4 regions of the Pseudoalteromonas rubra genome follow, and region 3 is predicted to be linked to each of the others. Evidence: predicted binding sites of a transcription regulator. Region 3 holds the regulator's gene; each other region holds the start of a gene.

Region 1 (3,548 bases), 1.3 Mb from region 3:
ACATGTTCATCATCATCGAAGTAACCGTGGTGCGCACCCGCGATACGCAACCCCGGGTATTGTTGACTCAAGTTGGCAGCGGCTTTGTGTGCAACACCGGGCTGTGCACCGAGTAAAAACAGAGAACGTTGATTTTCAGCAGCAGCCTGACAAAGCCCGGGCAGCATGTCGGTGCCATTGTTGTTGTCGGCCAGGTTCATGCCCGCTTTTCGGGCCGCGATCCGCATGCCCGACCCATCAATAAAGTTCCGGTCACTGTTTTGCAGAACTTGATAAAGCTGTGCGTTACCAGCCGATAAATTAACCGAGTTAACATTGATGTAGTAAGCCGACTGGCACCCTTGTGTATCTGTTTCCGCCGAGTCTTTTACGACCCAATCCACTGCAACCTGCATACGCGTGTTGCTAAACGGAATTCCAAACAATTCACTGCTCGACGGGGTACTTGTGGGTTTGCGATACAAACCCAGACACAAGAGCACCTTAAATACTAATAAAATATCTGCAAACAAAGACTGGTTGTGCTGCGCATGGAGCAACGCGAGCGGCTTATCCACACTGAGCCCGGTCAGGCTATGTAACCAGAGACAATCGAATAGTCCAGGCTGACCACAGGGTGAGTGTAAACGCGCCACCCGGGGCATGCTCACGCCGTCACGTAGCAGCGGGTTACCAACAAACCGAATACGACCACTCACAACATTTAACAGCGCTGCGCTGCGCTTGAACACACCAACCTGCCAGCCCAACAAAGACACAGGCTGAGCACTCACGTCTATCCAGGTCTGGCGTCTCAGTGGCGCTTTGAAACAGATTAGCGCAGCCAGAGAATTGAAGCAGAATAATGGCACTAAAACGGTAGCTAACACCAATGCAGCGCTGACTCTGAGTGCTTTACGTGCACCTGACTCACTTGCGTGTGATGAATGTTTGGTTAAGTACGTAGACATCGCTTCCTCCGCTGTTCAGTTGATTACACCGAATATATAGCGAGGACCATGCCAAAATTAAACCTTTGATTTAATATGAATTTAAAATTTTTCTGGGGTTCTATTCTCAGCTAAATTGCATTGCATTTTGAGAATTTTCTTATTTTGAAAAGCGTCGATGTGACGCTTATAAAGAGGAAAAATAACCCGGATACAACGTCTGGATTTGGCTCAATGCCGCTGGAATGCGCAGCTGCACCACGGCGAGCTTATCCGCTTGCTCGTCCGGGCGGGACAGACTATGCCCGAGCAGCAGACGTGAACATTTGAAAATCAACGTATGGAAGCATTTGTCCACTATTGAGCACTTCAGTGGTCCGTAATTAAAGTGACGAATATAGTCATCCAGGTGTGGCTCACAGGTGTTATTCCAGCGCCGTTCCAGTTCACCGACGCCCTCGCAATCCTGTGCATAATGGATCACATGGCCATTTTCTCCCCAGCCAATTCCCCGAGATTCGGGCACCGGCTGAGTCATCGCAATTATCAGTGTATCCAGCCACTCAATTGACTGTGGGCAATTGCGCATCAGCATCACGCCTGAGTTAAACGCACCACTGTAACCCCGAGCCAGAAAAAGGAACTTATCGGCGTCATCCAGTTTATCCAGTGCCGGGCACGCAGGCTGGATACAGGCATCCGCATCAACAAACATCACCTGTTGGTAACCCGCCTGTAACGCCGCTTTCAGCAAAAACAACTTCAGCCAGCAACACTCGGCGCCCAGTCGATTCAGCCAGGGTCGTGTGACCACCACATAATCATAGCCCATGCGCTTGGCATATTGACGCTGACTGTTCAGATAACGCCGGTAGCGCCACTGATACCCATTCAATGCCACGCTAAATATCAAAGTGTCTGTTTGAGACGATTGCATGCCGACCTCCTTTATCTTCCATCTCTCATGAAGCAAGTATTGCACCGTTTATAAAAAACACCGCATAGGCTGGTATTTCATGCTGACGGTTATTCGCTGTCGGTCGCATTTTTTGTTTGCAAAGCGCAATGCAGTGCAATTTGCAAAAAATCCCTACCCTACAGACATTTAAAAATTAAACAACTGATAATTAAGTAATTTATTCTTGGCACGTTTCATGAAATATCCAGCACAGAAGTACAAGATTGACTTAAATTGGAGCGAATATGATGAAACTGCTTAACCCACTTTACCCGTTAATGGCCTCCGGGCTAATATCCTTTGCAGCCTCTGCTGTCGAACTGATTGATGGCCAATATGTTTGGCAATTTCAGTCGGGCGAAGCCTGGCCTACAGGCTATAACCAGTCCACCGGTAAACCCGACTCACTAATCTATGCACGTGACGAATATAGTTCGGAGTTCTTCCAGCGGATCCAAAACGCACTGCCTGAAGCGAGAGTTAATGAGGCCTTCATCACAGGTGACGAAGGTTCTACCATACACCTGGTTGAAGACGCCGAAGTGTTTGTGACTTTCATTCATGAAGGCGCGGGTTATAAAAACTCATTCGGCTACTTTACCTTCGACCCGGACAATCCGCCCCAGACACCCGAAGAGGTGCGTGAAACCATCATCTTTCCGAACCTCAGCTACCCACACCTGACCAATGGCCACCGACTGAGTCTTGGTGAGTTTCCGGCTGGTACCAGCATTGGCTTTTTTATTGCGGCAAACGGCTTTTGGTATTACACCGGTGTAAAACCATTTCAGATCCCTTATTACTATTCATTGTCTGATCTCAACCCGGAAAGCAACGCAACCTTACGTCAGCACTGTGTATTGCTGCTGGATGAAGAGGAACAAGAGGTCGTCATCGGCTTCGAAGACTTACCCCGTACCTGGGGAGATAACGACTTTAATGATGCCGTCTTCAGCGTAAAAAGCTCACCCGCATCTGCCATCTCAGCGCTCAACCTGACGGTGATGCCAGAGCAAAACGACAGCGATGCCGACGGCATTGAAGACGAACAGGACGAATTTCCTGACGACTTTAACCGGGCCTACAGTCAATATTATCCGAGCGCAGAAGGGGTCACGACACTCGCATTCGAAGATAACTGGCCTGCTCGTGGCGACCACGACATGAATGACCTGGTTGTTAAACAACGCATTCGCTTTACCTACAATGCAGACAACCAGATCAGCGGATTCATCATTTATGGTTGGATCACGGCGCGCGGTGCGGCCTACCAAAATGGCTTTGGTCTGCGCCTGATGAACAGTGACCCGGCTTTGATAAAACAAGCCACCCTGACTGTAGATGGCACAAATTATGACAAAGAGGCAGAAAGTGGACAAACTAACGCCGTGATATCGGTGTGGAGCAACACCCATACTTTTACCACCACAAATCAGCCTGGCCAGTGCCAGCACTTTAATACGGTGATGACCTGCGACTACTTTGAACCTGTGCCATACACCTTAGATGTCAGCTTTGAACAAAACCTGGGTGCACTGAGCATTAACGATTTCGATTTCTTCCTGTACAGAACACAAGATCGTTCACTGGAAATCCACATGGCAGATTACCCGCCAACAGACAAGTTTGATGCTAACCGCTTTGGCACAGCCGATGATACC
Region 2 (3,548 bases), 430 kb from region 3:
CAATCGCACCTGCTGCCGCCGCAGCATTGGTGTTTACCATGATCTGACTGACGGCGATAGCATTGCTTTTGTCTGCGAGAAATAGCTGAGAGCCACCGTTAAACCCAAACCATCCCATCCACAAAATAAAGGTTCCCAGTGTCGCCAGAGGCAGGTTTGAACCGGGAATAGGATAGATTTCACCGTTTCTTCCATACTTGCCCTTACGTGCCCCGAGTAACAAAACGCCTGCCAAAGCGGCTGCGGCACCCGCACCATGTACAATCGCAGAGCCTGCAAAGTCAACAAAGCCCATTTCAGACAAGAATCCAGCCCCCCAAGTCCAGTATCCTTCAATAGGATAAATCAACCCAGTGAGGACCACAGTAAACAACAAGAACGCCCAAAGTTTCATTCGCTCAGCGACTGCCCCGGAGACAATAGACATTGCAGTTGCCACAAATACAACCTGAAAAAAGAAGTCCGATTCCAGCGCATGGTCGGCATCGTCGGCAGCACTACCAATGAGTGCACCAAAGTTAGGCACTACCCCGCCCTCAACGTTATCCACATACATGATGTTATACCCAACCAATAGAAACATCGTACAGGCGATGGCATACAGGGCGACATTTTTAGTGAGAATTTCGGTGGTGTTCTTTGAGCGTACCAGCCCGGCTTCAAGCATCGCGAAGCCAGCGGCCATCCACATCACCAGAATACCAGACACCAGAAAGTAAAAGGTGTTCAGAGAGAATTGTAATTCAATTACCGTGTTTTCCATTATTTCACCCCTTAAATCGCTTCTTCGTCGAGTTCACCGGTACGGATCCGGACAATTTGCTCAAGGTCGTAGACAAATATTTTTCCGTCGCCAATTTTGCCAGTACTGGCAATCTCAGTAATCGCCTCCACGACACGCTGGGTATTTTCACTGCGGGTCGCTATTTCAAGCTTAATTTTGGGAATAAAGTCGACCTGATATTCAGCTCCTCGATATAGCTCGGTATGGCCCCTCTGACGACCAAAACCCTTCACATCGACCACAGTCATGCCCTCGATACCCAGCTCAGCCAAGGCTTCGCGGACTTCATCCAGCTTAAACGGTTTAATTATTGCGCTTATCATTTTCATTATTTGCCCCCCCAGGGCAGATGATCCTGTCGGGGGAGGTAATCCAACCTTTATGCCAATAATAAAAGTAATTATTTTACAGGTGGTTAGGTTGAATCACAGATATGGAATGAACATCAAACGCACCGTACTGGTGCGCCTGTTTATTGTCTGACTTGAAATGGTGCAATGCAGAGAGGGGTGAACTGAGGGTTAGCTTTCACTGACCATTACGCAATTACGCTGAGCTTCTTTGGCACGATACAAAGCGCTGTCTGCCGCACGCATAACGTCACTGAGAGTCGCTTTGTCGCACCGGGCAATACCCACACTGAGTGTGCAGTGTAATGCCTTCTCCTGGATCATAAACTGCGTGTTGGCAAAGCGCTCTTTGAAATCCTGGCAGCTATTTTTAGCCACAACTAAGTCATTACCCGGCATTAGCACGGCAAACTCCTCCCCACCGACACGTGCCACCAGGCAGTGGTTGAAAGAGCAATTAAGCAGCTCAGCGACCTGAGACAAAACTTTGTCCCCCCCCAGATGACCGTACTGGTCATTGATTGCCTTAAAATGATCCAGATCCAGTAACGCCAGCGTGAACTGATCCGGCTTATTCTTGAGTACTTTATCCATGTGCTGGCAAAAATAACGACGATTATAGAGACCAGTCAGGAAATCTCTGTGTGCGTACTCTTTAATATCGGCGATCAGATTCAACTGCTCCATGGTTTGCATCACCCGGCAATGAAACTCTTCATTCATAAAGGGTTTGGTCAAAAAGTCATTCGCACCATATTTGATGAACTTGGCAGACAAACCATGACTGCCAGCACCAGATAGACCAATAATAGCGAGATCATCACGGCCCCGACTATTACGCACCGCTTTTACCAGTTCAAAACCGTCCATGGTCGGCATCGCATAATCCGTCAGCAATAATTTAATGTCCGATTTGGCATTGAGCATATTCAAAGCCTGCTCACCATCTTGCGCCTCAAAGACCGTAAACAACTGCTTTTCCAGCATCTGTCTCATCACAGCCCGGCTGATCATCGAATCATCTGCGATCAGTGCCTGGCACCCTTCGTTGCGCAATAAGCGTGATACCAGTTTAATGGCATAGAGGTAAGAGTCCCGATTGTCCTTAATCACATAATCAACGACGCCCATCTCGAGCATTTGCTGACGGCTATACTCATCAATTTTAGAGGTTAATACCACAGTAGGCACATTGCGGCTCAGTGTAAGCTGCACAACCTCTCCGTCAGGGGCGTCTGGTAAGGTCAGGTCAACCAAAGCCAGAGTGTAATGTTGGCTCTCGAGTAATGCCTGGGTCTCTTTCAGTGACCAGGCATAATCAATTTCCACATCCAGGTGTTGTGATGCAAGGTGGCGAAGGATCTGTTGCACTACCTTACTGTCTTCGACGACTAATACTCTTTGCATTACGATGCTCTACTAAAACTACGAGAAAAGGGAAGAGATACAAGAATTTAACAGCGCTAAATACTTTCATACTACAGACATAAGGATTAAATATACGCGATTTACGTGACAAAAAAAACTCACCGGCCAATAAAATTGTAAACAGGCCGCAACAAAAGCCCGCTTTACCTCGGATGCCTAGGGCAATTTGAGACACAAAAAACAAACCAAGAAAACCATAAAAATTAACACGCATTGCGCATAGCCTATTTTTTGGCAATTAGTCTCAAGTTTTTTGAATTCTGACCTGGATGCGTCTTAAATAAGCAGATCGATGTCACCCAAAAAATAAAAACATGTTGTTGAAGCCACTACTGTTCGCTCTTTCTGCGACTTTTATTACCACACTCTCTCACACCGCATCGGCACAAGCTGATACTCAAGGTCAGTTAACCCAGCAAATTGATGCTCAGGTCATCACCGAACACAAAGGAACCTTTAACGGGGAGCGGATCGCCTACACCGCCACCACAGGTACTCAGCCTGTATGGGATAAAACAGGCCACCCGATAGCGACTCTTCACTATACCTACTATAAAAAGAATAAAGTCAAAGATCCCGCCACTCGTCCGCTGCTGATCTCATTTAACGGTGGCCCGGGCTCCGCGTCAGTATGGATGCATATTGCGTACACCGGGCCTCGGGTGCTGAAGATTGACGATGAAGGTTATCCGATGCAGCCTTACGGCTTAAAAGATAACCCGGATTCGGTACTGGATGTCGCCGACATTCTGTTCGTCAACCCAGTCAACACCGGTTACTCCCGTGTGCTACCAGAGCAAGACGGTTCAATGGCTGACAAACAAACCCTGCAATCACGCTTTTTCGGCGTAAATGCAGATATCAAATATCTGGCAGAGTGGCTCAATACCTTTATCAATCGACATGGTCGTGCACTGTCACCGAAGTTTTTGATTGGTGAAAGCTATGGTACAACTCGTGTTTCAGGCCTGGCCCATGAACTACAA
Region 3 (3,548 bases):
CAAAAAGCGCGCATCAAACACGTAATCGGCTTCTTTTGGAATACCATGTTTAAAACCAAAGGACTCAAAGGTGATGATTAATTGCTTGTCTTTTTTACCGAGGATCTTTTCCCGGATACGCTCTGCCAGCTGGTGGATACTCATGTCTGTGGTATCAATGGTGATATTAGCGCGGCGGATAAGTGGGTCAAGCAGTTCTTTTTCTTTTTTAATTGCTTTGTCCAATGACAGATCTGCCAGCGACAGCGGATGTAGGCGGCGTGTTTCTGAAAAGCGACGGATCAGGATCTGATCTTCGCTGTCCAGATAGAATATATTGGGTTCTGCAAATCCGGGTAGGTATTCCAAAATATCGTCGAGCTCTTGCTGATCTTTTGGCAGGTTACGTACGTCAACGCTCACAGCAATTTTATCATAGCTGTCTGACACACTGCGCACTAATGCGGGCAGCAAGTTGACCGGGATATTATCGGCGCAGTAATAACCCAAGTCTTCCAGAACGCGCAGAGCGACCGATTTTCCTGAGCCAGAACGACCACTGACAATAATTAACTGCACAGAAACTCTCCGTTAGTTGTCAAACTCTTCAATTATCGAGAATAACTCCTGATCATTGTGAGCTTGTCTGATACGTTTACAAAACACCTTGTTCTTAAGTTTATCAGCGATCGTTGCTAAGGTCTGCAAATGTTGTTGATTTTCTCCCTCGGGTACGATGAGTGCCACAAAAATGTCGACGGGTTGATTGTCAATGGCATCAAAGGCAATGCCTTGCTGATTAACAAGCAGCATAGCAACCACTTTATCTATGCCTGACATGCGGCCATGGGGCAGTGCGATCCCTTTTCCTATCCCCGTACTCCCGAGTTTTTCGCGGCTCAATAGTGCATCAAGGATATCATGGGCATTACTGTCTGGAAGCTGGCTGTGAGCCAACTCACTGATGTACTCTAAAATACGTTTCTTACTATTAAAAAGGACCGCAGCTTTGCTGCAGTCCTGTGAAATCAATGAGCTTAGTTTCATGATTAGTGTCGAGTTAGCTTCTCTTTGTGCTTGATCACCTGGCGATCAAGCTTATCGATAAGTCCGTCTATTGCGGCATACATATCCCGGTGTTCGGTTGAGGCAAAAATTTCTCCCCCGTTCACATGTAATGTGGCTTCTGCTTTTTGGATGAGCTTTTCGACATCTAGGATAACATGCACATTATTGATGTGATCAAAGTGCCTTTCTAGCTTCGCAAACTTGTTTGTTACATAGTCTCTTAACGAATCGGTGATTTCTACATGTCGACCAGTTAAATTTAGTTGCATAAGCATTTTCCTTCTGTAGTTACGTCTAAATCAGGCTTTTACGCTGATTGGACGGTGGGATAGCCAAAGACTCTCGGTATTTGGCAATTGTACGTCTAGCCACTTTGATCCCTTGATCTGCCAATACATCCGCAATCTTGCTGTCACTCAATGGCTTAGCAGTGTTTTCCGCGGCAATTAGCTTTTTGATCAATGCTCTGATTGCAGTCGAAGAGCATTCTCCTCCGTTTTCAGTGCTGACATGGCTTGAGAAGAAATACTTCAACTCATAGATACCGCGTGGCGTGTGCATATACTTTTGCGTTGTTACACGTGAAATCGTGGACTCATGCATGTCGACCATTTCGGCCACATCATTCAGTACCATCGGCTTCATTGCCTCGGGGCCATGTTCAAAGAATGCCTGTTGTTGTTGCACAATGCAATTAGTAACTTTTAATAAAGTTTCATTGCGGCTTTCCAGGCTCTTGATGAACCATTTTGCCTCTTGCAGGTGTGAACGAATAAACTGACTGTCTGTGCTCGACTTGACTGAACGGGACATCGCAGCGTAGTGGTCATTCACTCTAATTTTTGGCATTGAATCGGGATTGAGTTCAACAACCCAGCGGCCTTTCACTTTTTTAACCGACACATCCGGGATCACATAGTCAGCTTCTTCCTGCACTATGCTGGCGGCGGGCTTTGGGTTTAGGCCGTGGATCAGGGTCATTACTTCTTTCAGATCCGCTTCTTTGAGTTTGGTTTTTTTCATCAAAGTGCGGTAATCCCGGCTGGCTAACAGCTCGATGTGCTCAGTCAGGATTTCTTTGGTCTGTGCAAGCCAGGGGGTGTTTGGGTCAAACTGGTTGAGCTGAATGCACAGGCATTCTTGCAGGCTGCGTGCCGCAATCCCTACAGGATCAAATAATTGGATCCGTTTCAGTACGGCTTCTACTTCATCCTGCTCAATCGGCTCTTCATCGTTGTCTTGATTTATGCTTTCGACGATGTCTTCACAGCTGATGGTCAATAGGCCTGCATCGTCAACCGCTTCTACAATTGCAAGGGCAATGGCTCTGTCTGTTGGACTAAAAGGCGTCAGTTCCAGCTGCCACATCAGGTACTCTTGCAATGTTTCAGTGGTTTTACCCTGGTAAATGGTTTCGTCTTCCGGCATTGGGCCTGAACTGCTTGCCGGGGCTGCACTGATGTACTCGTCCCAGGTTACGTCCATTGCCAAATCGTCGCTGACGGTGTCTTTGTTCAGTGCAGCATCGCTGTCTTGTTCGTAGTCGCTGACAGCCGCCTCTTCATAGCTGTCGTTGTCACTCGTTGTAGGTTGTTCCAAATCGGAATCCGACTTGGACTGAGTTTCATTGTCTTGTGATTCAGACTCACCTTCTTCCACTTCCAACAAAGGGTTGCTATCAAGCGCTTCTTGGATTTCTTGTTGGAGATCTAGCGTACTCAACTGTAACAGACGAATAGCCTGCTGCAGTTGTGGTGTCATTGTCAGTTGCTGCCCCATGCGCAGCTGTAGCGATTGCCTCATGTATCTCTAACAATCCTTTTTGTTATTTACTTCTAATTTTATAACTATAGCCTGAATTGCTCACCTAGGTAGACATCCCGCACAGTTTGATCGGCCAGAACATGTTCCGGGGTGCCTGCTGCTATCAGTTCACCATGTGACACTATATAAGCTTTCTCACAGACGTCCAGCGTTTCACGCACGTTGTGGTCGGTGATCAGTACGCCTATCCCACGGTTTTTCAGGTGCTCTATAATTTTCTTTATATCTAACACTGAAATGGGATCAACGCCAGCGAAAGGCTCATCTAATAAGATAAATTTTGGATCAGCCGCAAGGGCACGGGCAATTTCTACCCGGCGTCGTTCACCGCCCGATAGAGCCATACCTTGGCTGTCGCGAATATGCTGGATATTAAACTCATCTAACAGTTCATTGAGGATGACTTCTCGTTGTTCTTTATTCAGCTCTTTACGGGTTTCTAAAATGGCCATCAGGTTCTGATAGACGGTCAGCTTGCGAAAAATAGAGGACTCTTGTGGCAGGTAACCAATACCAAGTCTTGCCCGGCTGTGCATTGGTAATAAGGTAATGTCTTGTTCGTCAATGTGTATGCTGCCCTTATCGCTGGGCACCAAGCCGACAATCATATAAAAAGTGGTGGTTTTACCTGCGCCATTCGGGCCAAGGAGGCCAACAATACTGCCAGCTTCAACACT
Region 4 (3,548 bases), 740 kb from region 3:
CATCTCAGATAGCGCTGGAGTTATCCGACTCTTTGCTGGGCGTACACCCACATTCGGTGGCGGTGACGAGCTTTGTAAGCTTTGATGATACGCTGCGAAGCAGCAACCAGTTGGGTAATCAGCTGTCAGAAAACCTGATCCATGCTTTTCAGAAGCTCGGCTATGCGGCACTGGATTTTAAGTCGCAGCAACAGATCCAGGTCACGCGCAGCGGTGATTTCGTTTTTTCACGGGATAACAGAGCTTTACCGGGTAAACCAGACCCCAGTCATGTGCTCTCTGGCACGATGATCTATCGTGATCGGGGTGTTGAGGTCAATGCGCGTTTGCTGGACTTTGAAAGCCGTCTCGTGGTTGCCAGTTGCATGGTGACTATTCCTTACTTTGTGCTGGATTCAGGCGCAACCGCGGCCAGATAATCTCAACCCGGCAGGGCGTGTACCGCGTCACTGCCAGCCTCACTACTCATAAAAGCGTATTTAATTTTTATTAAGAATCAATCGGTTGACCAATAAGCTGAAAAGGCTTACTATTTTGACACCGCGCTGTGGCCTCTTAGTTAAATGGATATAACAGTCCCCTCCTAAGGGATAGTTGCAGGTTCGATTCCTGCAGGGGCCGCCACGTTATAGTTGACGAAACTATACGTCTGTTTACAGCGCAAAATCTTCCTGTTTTTGTACCATGACTTCCACCAAATCATTGATCTGAATATTATTCAGCGGGCGTTTTGAGATATTTTCGGCGATCGCATTTTGTGCATTCACTTGAGTGACACGCACCTGATTGAGTGTTTTGATACTCTGTGCAAAAAACTGGTTGGTCGCGCTTTGCATATCCCGGCGATGAGAAATCGTCAGCAACTGGCCTATCTCAATACCATGGTTGCTGCCCAGATTGATGACCAGCTTGCCCTGCTCACGATGTAAAATTTTGCCTCTGCTGGGCAGACAGGACAGGGCTGAGTCCAGATCCTGGGCCACGCTGTTAAAAACGCTCTGGATCTGTTTAGCATAATTGGTACGCCAGAAGGTGTCGCTATAGACGTCAACAATCTTGGTCTTTTCGTAAGGCCAGACGCCACTGACGGCATAGTGTTTTTGCCACACTTTATCCCGGGTAAGGGCATCGAATGCGACAAAATCGATTTTAAAGCTGCGCACGTATTCCTCATCCTGCCAGAATGCGTAATCGTCATTCATTTGTTCCCCGGCAGCGACGTCTGTGATCTGGCTCATCAGCACATATTGACTATTGCTTAGCGTGGTCAAAGAGTCGATCAGTTGTTCATCATATTCAAAGCGTTGAGTGAAAAAGGGGCGGGCGTTGATCGCATGATCCAGATAAGGAATGGGTTTCACGGTCAGTTTGCGTTGTGCCAGGGTATGATAAAGTCGTTCGCTGGTGGCCTTGGCAATGTCAAAAATTTGACCCAGGCGTGCCTGATGAGGCTGAATGAGCTGGCTTTGCGTGATCGTCACTTGTTTCGCAACGGCGGCTTGTGTGCACTGTTCCAGCTTGGGGAAGATATCCAGGTGCAAAGTCACACTGACGATACCATCTTGTTTTTGTTCGGATACCAGATTGATTTGCTGGATCTCGCCATGACTTTTAATCTTGATCTGATCTTGTGTTAACACCCCGTCAGCCAGTGTCTGGACACTGGATACGGTTGCTCCGGAGAAGATCAGTGCTTGCGTAATGGCATCCTGTACGGCTTCTTGTCGTGCTTCGGCCATGTCTTCGGTGTGGGCATTGGCATAGCCTGTGACTTCAAACCACTCTGCACTGGCCCCAAAACTGGCGGTGGCCAGTAACACACTCATAATACGCGACAATTTCATGACTTATTACCGAACTGATTGCAAATCTCTGTTCTAACTCAGCAAGTCCCGTGCCAATGGTGTTGGCAAGGTTTGTGCATACAGATTGCTTACTTGATGATATGGCCAATGGGCCACACAGAGGAGTTACCCCTATGAATCAGTTTAGAGCGCTTTGGCATCAACGGGTAGTCAGCCTGGTCAAGTCCTGTGCTGTTGCAACGGTACTGGGGCTGGCAGGATGTAGCTCTATCATAGATAAACATGTGGAATACAGTTATGTGAAGCCCGACTCTTACCCGGTCCTCAAAGCAGTCGGCTATGCCCCTTTAAGTTCACAGCCAGGCAGCAGTGAGAGCGAAAAAATGCTGATGGCCATTAAGGTATCAAAACTGGAAGCTTACCGTGAGTTGGCCGAGCAGGTGTATGGTCACAGATTAAGTGCCAGTACGACGGTACAGGGGGCTGTGGCGCAAAATGATGGATTACGCAGCCAGGTGCAGGGTCTTATTCGTGGCGCTAAGGTTATGAAGAGCTATGCGGTTGGGGATATTTACACCACTGAGCTGGAGCTGGATATGAAGCGTGTTTACGATTTGTATATTGGTGAGGTTAAGCCACGCAAGGTGGAACGGGTAACGTATTACTGAGCGCAGCTTAGTCAATAAAACCGGCAAATTATGTCCTTTGCTTTCAGTGTGCCTTCAATTTATACTGTTTAAATATACACACTGCCTCAGCGCGGCTGAGGTGAATGGTCAGGTCAATAGGAGGTTTGTCGGTGCTGGATCCGAGAAATGAAGCTCAAAAAGTGCTTAGTCGTTTATGGTGTGACAGCCAGTTTCCGGTTGATCCTGTTACTATCTGTAAGTCACTTGGGCTGGAAGTTGTTGAGATGGCGCTGCCGGATAAAGTGTCCGGGGCGTTGATCAAAGAAGCCGGCGTCGATCCTGTTATTGTGCTGCATCAGGACGATCATTTAAATCGTAAGCGGTTTAGCTGTGCCCATGAGCTGGGTCATTATATTTCTCGCATCGAGTCTGACAACACAGATAAAGAATACGAATATATCGACCTCAGAGGTCCGAGCGCGTCAACCGGCGAAGACGAGGAAGAAGTGTTTGCCAACCAGTTTGCTGCAAACTTGCTGATGCCCAATGAAGAAGTGAAACGGTTGCACCGTAAGAAAGTTGCTCATTTTGAGATGGCCATTCATTTTGGTGTGTCCGTTGAAGCACTCAAATATAAGCTCAATGCGCTGGAGCTGTTGTAATGGCACAAAGCAGGGAAGCGCAAAAGGCAGAGCAGTCATCGTTTGCTGCGCAAATTAAGCATAACTTCAAAGAAAACAAGTTCACCAATGTGGACCCCATGCAAGTTCAGAAGGTCAAAGATGCAGAGTCAGATCGAGGCCTGAAGCAGAAATATGCCTGGTGGTTTATCGGGATTTTGGTTGTTCAGTTATTCATTATGAATTTAGTGTTGGTGCTGGTTGGTATGGATAAATTGCACTTTGAGGAGTGGACGCTTAACTTATATATGGCAGGGACTCTGGCCGAAGTGTTTGGCGTGATCCTAGTGATTACAAAAAACTTGTTTCCCACAAAGGCTTAGCCCGACCAAACTGATCAGGCTTTGAGGTTTTTAACCAACTCACCCATGTTAGACACCACACTGCCATCCTGACCATAGGTCATTGAAGTTGGCGCACCAATCAAAATGTCT

What was found. The regulator sigma-54, encoded in region 3, starts transcription at its own class of promoters, with help from an activator protein. The targets are predictions, from matches to a motif close to GTTGGCACGNNNNTNGNNT.
Region 1: the regulator sigma-54 is predicted to act here: its motif matches at 2,071-2,089, upstream of AT705_RS08380 (LruC domain-containing protein).
Region 2: the regulator sigma-54 is predicted to act here: its motif matches at 1,155-1,173, upstream of AT705_RS15840 (P-II family nitrogen regulator).
Region 4: the regulator sigma-54 is predicted to act here: its motif matches at 1,906-1,924, upstream of AT705_RS17060 (LPP20 family lipoprotein).

The regions. Positions count from the first base shown of each region.
Region 1 covers NZ_CP013611.1:1,898,955-1,902,502, forward strand. The annotation lists gene AT705_RS08370 (WecB/TagA/CpsF family glycosyltransferase) at 1-950, opposite strand, end outside; gene AT705_RS08375 (hypothetical protein) at 1,117-1,866, opposite strand; gene AT705_RS08380 (LruC domain-containing protein) at 2,133-3,548, shown strand, end outside.
Region 2 covers NZ_CP013611.1:3,649,367-3,652,914, reverse strand. The annotation lists gene AT705_RS15845 (ammonium transporter) at 1-763, opposite strand, end outside; gene AT705_RS15840 (P-II family nitrogen regulator) at 775-1,113, opposite strand; gene AT705_RS15835 (diguanylate cyclase) at 1,306-2,541, opposite strand; gene AT705_RS15830 (S10 family peptidase) at 2,877-3,548, shown strand, end outside.
Region 3 covers NZ_CP013611.1:3,217,493-3,221,040, forward strand. The annotation lists gene rapZ (RNase adapter RapZ) at 1-558, opposite strand, end outside; gene AT705_RS14015 (PTS sugar transporter subunit IIA) at 571-1,026, opposite strand; gene hpf (ribosome hibernation promoting factor) at 1,029-1,316, opposite strand; gene AT705_RS14025 (RNA polymerase factor sigma-54) at 1,342-2,850, opposite strand; gene lptB (LPS export ABC transporter ATP-binding protein) at 2,895-3,548, opposite strand, start outside.
Region 4 covers NZ_CP013611.1:3,957,958-3,961,505, forward strand. The annotation lists gene AT705_RS17045 (FlgO family outer membrane protein) at 1-419, shown strand, start outside; tRNA gene AT705_RS17050 (tRNA-Arg) at 550-624, shown strand; gene AT705_RS17055 (flagellar assembly protein T N-terminal domain-containing protein) at 654-1,826, opposite strand; gene AT705_RS17060 (LPP20 family lipoprotein) at 1,979-2,473, shown strand; gene AT705_RS17065 (ImmA/IrrE family metallo-endopeptidase) at 2,605-3,096, shown strand; gene AT705_RS17070 (hypothetical protein) at 3,096-3,437, shown strand; gene flgN (flagellar protein FlgN) at 3,452-3,548, opposite strand, start outside.